2 regions of the Photobacterium damselae subsp. damselae genome follow, and region 1 is predicted to be linked to the other one. Evidence: predicted binding sites of a transcription regulator. Region 1 holds the regulator's gene; the other holds the start of a gene.
What was found. Region 1 encodes PurR, which represses purine synthesis genes. Its sites were predicted from a motif close to TNANGNAAACGTTTNCNTNA; they were not measured.
Positions count from the first base shown of each region.

Region 1 (4,188 bases):
GACCTTACTAGATAATGTTGATTTAGAAATAAGGTCTGGGCAAATAACCGCGCTGTTAGGTCCAAATGGTGCCGGTAAAAGTAGTCTACTGAAGGTATTAAACGGTGAAATAACGCCAAATTCAGGATCGATTGAGATCTTTTCAAGACCCAAAGATCATTGGCCATCTGAATTATTGGCAAAACACATGGGTATATTGCCGCAGCACAGTACCCTATCGTTCTCATTTCTTGCTCATGAAGTTGCAGAGCTTGGTGCGATGCCTTTAGCAATATCAAATCATCAAGCGCAACAACTAGCGGCTAAGAATATGGTTAAAGTTGGTGTGGATCATCTCGCAAACAGGCTTTATCCAACGCTATCTGGCGGGGAAAAACAGCGCGTTCATTTTGCCAGAGTATTAACCCAGTTATCGCACTCTGGCGAACAATGTATTTTAATGCTTGATGAACCCACATCTGCTCTTGATCTTGCTCATCAACATCATACTTTAGAGATTGCACAAGCGCTTTCACAACAGGGTGCTGCCGTTATCATTGTTATTCATGATCTGAACTTAGCCGCTCAATACGCGGATCGTTTGATCATTTTGAACCAAGGCAAAATTCAAGCTGATGGTACGCCATGGCAAGTACTAACCCCAACCGCAGTCGAAAATGTTTACGGCTGGCCAGTTCAAGTTATCGCTCATCCAGAACATAACTACCCGGTTATTTTGGCTTAATGTCTCTGTTATGAGCAGAAATTGTGCCATTAATCGATAAAACCAATGAATATTTACGTTTAATTACATTCAAATTTATTGATGCCTATCAAGTATTTTCCGCTTCAAGCACAGAAACATTGCACTCGCGCAGACTCTAGGTAAAATGTGATCGCAAGCGATTACACAATGTAATAGAATCGTATAATATTCACTTATAGCACTTGTTATCAAAAAGCCGCTCTTTATGGTGCGGCTTTTTAGCTTTTAGCGGGTTTCACAATACAAACCCGATTACTTGCTTAATCATCTAAACTTTAGCTAATTATTAGAGATTAAAAGCAAGATTAACTGTGTGGTGATAACAAACTGAATAGCCAGAGAGACTCAACGTAGAGCTGGCTAACCAATTTGATATCGAAAGAATTGCGGTCTGACTCTAGACCCCCATTATTAGAAGAATAACTATGGCAACGATTAAAGATGTTGCACGTATGGCTGGTGTTTCAACGACGACAGTCTCTCACGTGATCAATAAAACGCGCTTTGTCGCAGAAGCAACACAAAAGAAAGTTATGGCAGCGGTTGATGAGCTTAATTACGCTCCAAGTGCTGTTGCTCGCAGTTTAAAATGCAATACAACCCGTACAATCGGTATGTTGGTAACTAAATCAACCAACCCATTCTTTGCTGAAGTTGTTCACGGTGTTGAAGAGTACTGTTATAAAGAAGGTTATACGCTTATTCTGTGTAATACAGAAGGTAACCTATCGAAACAACAAGATTACCTTCGCATGCTAGCAGAAAAGCGTGTCGATGGTCTGCTTGTTATGTGTTCCGATCTGGATGAGAAACTGCTTGAGTTGCTAGAACGCAAAAAAGATCTGCCTATGGTTATCATGGATTGGGGCCCAGAGTCACCACATACAGATAAAATCCAAGATAATGCAGAGCATGGCGGCTATATTGCAACTAAACACTTTATTGAAAATGGCCATACCAAAATTGGTTGTTTGTCTGGTCATGAAGACAAGTCAACCTGTCGCGAGCGTCTTAAAGGCTTCCGTAAAGCGATGGCAGAAAGCAATCTATCTGTAAATGAAGATTGGATTCTTGAAGGTGATTTTGAGTGTGATACGGCAGTAAAAGCGGCGCAAGACTTTATCGCGATGACTGAACGTCCAACGGCTATTTTCTGTTTTAATGACATTATGGCTATGGCGATGATCAGCACATTTGAACAAGCAGGATTACGAGTTCCTGATGATATTTCAATTATTGGCTATGACAATATCGATTTAGCGCCATATTTTTCACCGCCATTGACAACAATCCATCAGCCAAAACGTCGTTTAGGTAAAACGGCTGTTGAAATTTTAATGGATCGCGTCAAAGATAAGAATCATGAGCGTCAAACTTTTGAAATGGCGCCTGAGCTCGTTATTCGTAAGTCGGTAAAGAATCTTAATTAATTGGGAATCTATTCCAAATATGAAGCCAATATTCAATATTGGCTTTTTTTATATAAAAAGAAAGACTAAACAGGTCTAATCAGTTTAATGAATTAAAATTTATTCTGTATTCATTTTACCTTAACCAAATTACGATTTAAAAAAAGGTTAATAATAGGATATGTTCGTAACACTTTATTCTTAAAGCGCTTTTTTGGCTGATAATTAAACATTTCTTATGCATCTATATTACTCATTTTAAATTATTAACTGAATCAACATCACAAATTTTGCAACTTCATATAAAAAATATTAAGCTATCTACGTTAACCTTTATCAGTTACGAACAGGGCAAACTATCTTGAAAGAGATAGGACGCAAAGCTTCCGGCCTAAAAGTTTATATACATAAACTCATGGTAGCGGGGTTGCCGATAATCAAAATATCAATGTCATGAATCTTAGGGTTTCTGACAGAATATTTAGTTATTCTGATAATCTAAATCCCCGCTCTGATGTTAGGTGACTCATGATTATTTTCACCGAGAAGAAGCATGGACAAACCAGTATTAAAAAACACGTTAAAATTATTTGAATGTTTTGGGCGTATCAAATCACGCTCTATGTTTGGAGGTTTTGGTATATTCGCGGGTGATACTATGTTTGCTCTGGTAGTAAACAATACGCTACATCTACGGGCCAATTGCCATAATGAAGGGGAATTTAAAGCACTGGGACTAAAACCCTATATATATTACAAAAAAGGATTTCCAGTTGTCACAAAACATTATGCCATTCCTGACTATTGGTGGGATGATACTCAATGCTTAATCAAGCAAGGTGAACTCTCTCTCCAAGCGGCAGAAAAGGATAAGGAATCCAAATCAAAAGCAACACCTAATCGAATTAAAGATCTACCTAATCTACGCTTAACCAATGAACGCATGTTAAAAAAAGCAGGAATTGAAACCGTTGAGCAATTATTTGCTGTTGGTGCTCTTGATGCATTTAAAGCACTACAGTCATCTCAAGGAGACTCTTTAAATCTTGAACTATTGTGGGCACTTGAAGGAGCTATCAGTGGTCAGCATTGGTCAGTAATTACTGAACAGCGTCGCCATGAGCTACTTTCGTCATTAAATTAAAAACAATACTCACAATACGTTGGCTAAATTAACACTTAAGTAGAGAGGCTATTATCAGCCTCTTTTTTTATCAAACAAGTTACATAACAACTGATTAATATATTAATAATCTTATATATCTAGGTTAAAACCACCCATTAAATATAAAACACAGTTTTTAAAAAATAATCATATACAGACATACAAAAAATAAATACAACTAAAGTTTATTGAACAAAGTCACAAAGTTTACACCCACCTTACATCAAAACTACCCTTCACTCATTTTTCCGATAATATAGTTATAGTTTGAGGCTTATATAGGAATACGGGCACTCAAATAATTAAATACTTAGAGATGCTAATGTTGTATGAGGCGATTATGAGTTGTTCCAACCCATTTCCAGGACAAACTACAAATATTTTTAAAGACAAGTTTTGTAAATGGCCAAGACTACTTCAAATTAGTATCGTTCTCTCTTTTCTACCTATTTTTGCCGTTCTCATTGCAGTAAAGCAAAATATAGCCTCATTACAATCACTCTCTGATACCATTGTCGTGATGGGTTTTTTAAATATCTTTCTTCTTGTTTGGGGTTTGATCCTATTTTTTAAGGCTCGCAAACATTGGTATCGTAATTACCACATAGGGAAAAGCCTATTGGTTGCGGTTCTTCCGGTTTTTTTGAGTGGTTATATCCTCATCAACGATCTTCCTGATAATCGTACCGTGCAGCAAGAAACCTCTAAAGTTGTAGAATTTTCCATCAACTAATCGATTTTTAAAGATTTTTTGCTTTTGCTGAAATAAAAACGCGCTACCCTCGGTCTTTGTTGCTAATTCAGTACACTTTGACAGTAAGGGTTGTCCGTGCGCATTCAAGCTAAGAAAAAATATTCCATCTTTATCC
Region 1 is NZ_CP146970.1:1,493,769-1,497,956, reverse strand. Features, by position in the region: gene WAX86_RS06820 (heme ABC transporter ATP-binding protein) at 1-724, shown strand, start outside; gene purR (HTH-type transcriptional repressor PurR) at 1,171-2,175, shown strand; cyclic di-GMP riboswitch class I at 2,495-2,589, shown strand; gene WAX86_RS06810 (TfoX/Sxy family DNA transformation protein) at 2,708-3,298, shown strand; gene WAX86_RS06805 (hypothetical protein) at 3,660-4,052, shown strand; gene WAX86_RS06800 (carboxymuconolactone decarboxylase family protein) at 4,149-4,188, shown strand, end outside.

Region 2 (4,188 bases), 650 kb from region 1:
TGTTTGTAAACTTGAGCTAGTGCCGTTGCACCTAAGCGGTTTTGACCACAACCTAGGTCGATTAAAATAAGTGATGAATCACCGTGATCAGTGCGAAGTTGAGGTGTCACGGTATGACGCACATCTTCAACACGAGCAAAAGCGGTAATAATCAAAGACAGCGGTGATGTAACCGTTTTATCTTGAGCATCGTCTTGCCATTGCGTCTTCATCGACATGGAATCTTTACCCACTGGAATGGTTAGACCCAATGCAGGACACAACTCTTCACCCACAGCTTTAACTGCTTCATAAAGGCCAGCATCTTCACCTGGGTGACCCGCTGGAGACATCCAGTTAGCCGACAATTTAATGTGCTTAATATCACCAATATCGGTTGCGGCGATGTTAGTTAGAGCCTCACCAACAGCTAAACGAGCAGAAGCGGCAAAATCTAGCAATGCTACTGGGGTACGCTCACCCATCGACATCGCTTCACCATGATAAGTATCATAACTTGCCGCAGTTACTGCGCAGTTTGCCACTGGGATCTGCCAAGGCCCAACCATCTGATCGCGTGCAACTAGACCCGTTACGGAGCGATCGCCAATCGTAATTAAGAAGGTTTTTTCCGCAACGGCTGGCAGACGTAATACGCGGTCGATAGCATCATTAAGTTCAATTCCATGACGCTCAAGAGCTGGGCTTTCTACTTTTTTAGAAACCACATCACGCTGCATCTTTGGTGGTTTACCTAGTAGGATATCCATTGGCATATCGATTGGCATATTGTCAAAATGGCTATCTTCAAGGCTTAAATGACGCTCTTCTGTAGCTTCACCAACGACAGCAAAAGGAGCTCGTTCACGATGACAAATCGCTTCAAAAACAGGCATCTGCTCTGGAGCTACTGCTAACACATAACGCTCTTGTGATTCGTTACACCAAATTTCTAATGGGCTCATTCCTGGCTCATCATTAGGTACACTACGAAGATCGAACTTACCGCCACGTTCACCATCATCAACTAATTCAGGTAAAGCATTAGAAATACCGCCTGCACCTACATCATGAATAAAGGCAATAGGGTTTTGCTCACCTAACTGCCAACAGCGATCAATCACTTCTTGGCAACGACGCTCCATTTCTGGGTTTTCACGTTGAACTGAAGCAAAATCCAGATCTTCTGCTGACTGGCCAGATGCCATTGATGAAGCAGCGCCACCGCCTAAACCGATATTCATCGCCGGCCCACCAAGTACAATTAACTTAGCGCCAACAGGGATCTCTTTTTTCTGAACATGTTGATCGCGGATATTACCAAGGCCACCAGCAATCATAATCGGTTTATGGTAACCGCGAACTTCCTCACCCGCATGAGAGGTTACTTTTTCTTCATACGTACGGAAGTAACCCAATAAGTTTGGACGACCAAATTCATTGTTAAACGCCGCACCACCTAATGGGCCTTCTAGCATAATATCTAGAGCACTAACGATTCGACTTGGTTTACCAAAATCACTCTCCCAAGGCTGTTCAAATCCTGGAATTCGTAGGTTAGATACAGTAAATCCAACCAAACCTGCTTTTGGCTTACCACCAATACCAGTCGCGCCTTCATCTCGAATTTCACCACCAGACCCTGTAGAAGCACCAGGCCATGGCGAAATAGCTGTTGGGTGGTTATGGGTTTCAACCTTCATCAAGATATGTGCGTCTTCTTGGTGGTATTGATACTGACGGGTCTCAGGATCTGGGAAAAAGCGTCCGACTTTTGAACCAGTCATCACTGCGGCATTATCTTTATAAGCAGACAGTACGTGCTCAGGCGTGGTTTCAAAGGTATTTTTGATCATTTTAAACAGCGACTTTGGCTGTTCGACGCCATCAATGATCCAATCTGCATTAAAGATTTTGTGACGACAATGCTCTGAGTTCGCCTGAGCAAACATCATCAATTCGATATCATTTGGGTTACGGCCAAGTTTGGTAAAGCTTTCCACTAAGTAATCAATTTCATCATCAGCCAGCGCCAAGCCAAGGGAAACGTTTGCTTTTTCAAGTGCAAGACGACCGCCTGATAAAATATCAATGGCCTCCACAGGAGCTGGTTGTGCTTGAGTAAATAAGATAGCGGCCTGATTAAGCTCCGTGAATACCACTTCCATCATGCGGTCATGAAGCAGTGAATTCAGTGCTTTTTGCTGTTCATCTGTTAGAACTGTCGTACTTTCAACATAATACACAGTACCACGTTCTAAACGCTTAATCTGAGCTAAACCACAGTTATGGGCAATATCGGTCGCTTTTGAAGACCACGGAGAGATAGTGCCAGGACGAGGCGTGACTAATAGGAGTGATCCTGTTGGCTGATGTTCTGCAATCGTAGGCCCATAAGTGAGCAATTGTGCTAACTTTTGCGATTCATCTTCAGTTAAAGGAGCCGTTAAATCGGCAAAATGAACAAACTCGGCATAAATACCGGTCACAGGTAAAGATAACTCACGACAACGCTCTAATAACTTAGCGGCGCGAAACTCAGACAGTGCGGGTGAACCACGCAAAATTTCCATGTGCGTACGTCTCTCGATAACAGTTAAGTGAAGGTGATATTGACCTAATCCTACCGCTTATTGCTTAGAGTTACGTCAATGCCACCTCAATTGTCATCACTTAACTCCCCCTAACCGATGAGGAGCTGCGCATAGTATAAGGGAAATTTTTTTGTGACGTAACTCTTGACGCAACCGTTTGCGTGATTTTTTTTCGATCTATGATAAAAAACTGTATTGAGCGCTAAAATCCCATGTTTTTTATCGCTTCTAGGCGGTTCTTCTGCTGCAATTTTATTGAATTAAAGGCAAATAACAGTGAAATTAATTAGAGAACGACATTCTTTAACTTTCCGCCAACCGTTAGCTTTGATATAAAGAGCCCTGAATTTTAACCGAGAGCACAGATTGTTGAGTACCTATACGTTACCCAAAAAAATCAGGCAGTACTTTGTTAGCCTTATTACACTTTTTCTGATCAGCGGCTGTCAGTGGCAAAGTGAGCCACACAATGCTTTAGATCGCATCAGAGAAACGGGCGTACTGCGTGTGGGTACCTTGAACAATCAGCTGTCGTATTATATTGGTAATGAAGGGCCTACCGGTCTGGATTACGAACTGGCTCAACTGTTTGCTAAAAAGCTGGGTGTAAAGCTAGAAATGCAGCCTATGTTTTCTCTCTCTAGCCTTTTCCCAGCATTAGATCGGGGTAATGTTGATATTCTCGCCGCAGGCCTAACGATTACACCCAATCGCCTACAAGATTTTCGAGCCACCCCAGCCTATTACTATGCCAGCCAACTGGTGGTGTATAAAAAAGGAACATGGCGTCCAAGAACGCCTTCAGATCTGGCCAAAAATAAAGGGACATTAACCGTAGTGAAAGGCTCTAGCCACGAATTACAGTTAAAGCAATTACAGCAAAAATACCCAGACCTAAAATGGCAAGCAGTCTCAGAAACCGATGACGATGAACTTATGCGTGATGTCGCCAGTGGAAAGCTCGACTTTACTGTCGCAGACTCAGTTGATGTGGCGCTGATCCAACGTATTCATCCAGATATCGCTATTGCCATGGAATTAACCGATGAAGAGCCGATCAGTTGGTTTGTAAAAAACAGCAGCAATGACAACTTATATGCGCTCATTATTGAGTTTTTTGGTGAAATAAAACAAAACGGTGAATTAGCGCAGTTAGAAGAGAAGTATTTCGGTCACGTTGATCAATTTGATTACGTAGATACCCGCGCATTTTTACGTGCCGTTGAAGGAAAATTACCGAAATGGAAACCGCTATTTAAGCAATATGCTGGGGAATTTGACTGGCGTTTAATTGCCGCGCTCTCTTATCAAGAATCGCACTGGAACCCAGAAGCTACATCACCAACGGGTGTCCGTGGCATGATGATGCTCACAACTCCAACAGCCAAAGCAGTAGATGTGGCGAATCGATTAGATCCGAAACAGAGTATTCGAGGGGGTACTGAGTATCTTCGCCGCATGATAGCTCGCGTACCCGATAGTATTGAATCCCATGAAAAGGTCTGGTTTGCTCTTGCCTCTTATAATATTGGGTTTGGTCACTTAATGGATGCACGCCGTTTAACCAAGGCGCAAGGCGGTAATCCAGACACATGGACAGATGTCAAACAACGTT
Region 2 is NZ_CP146970.1:845,695-849,882, reverse strand. Features, by position in the region: gene purL (phosphoribosylformylglycinamidine synthase) at 1-2,552, opposite strand, end outside; gene mltF (membrane-bound lytic murein transglycosylase MltF) at 2,940-4,188, shown strand, end outside.
Region 2: the regulator PurR is predicted to act here: its motif matches at 2,719-2,738, upstream of purL (phosphoribosylformylglycinamidine synthase).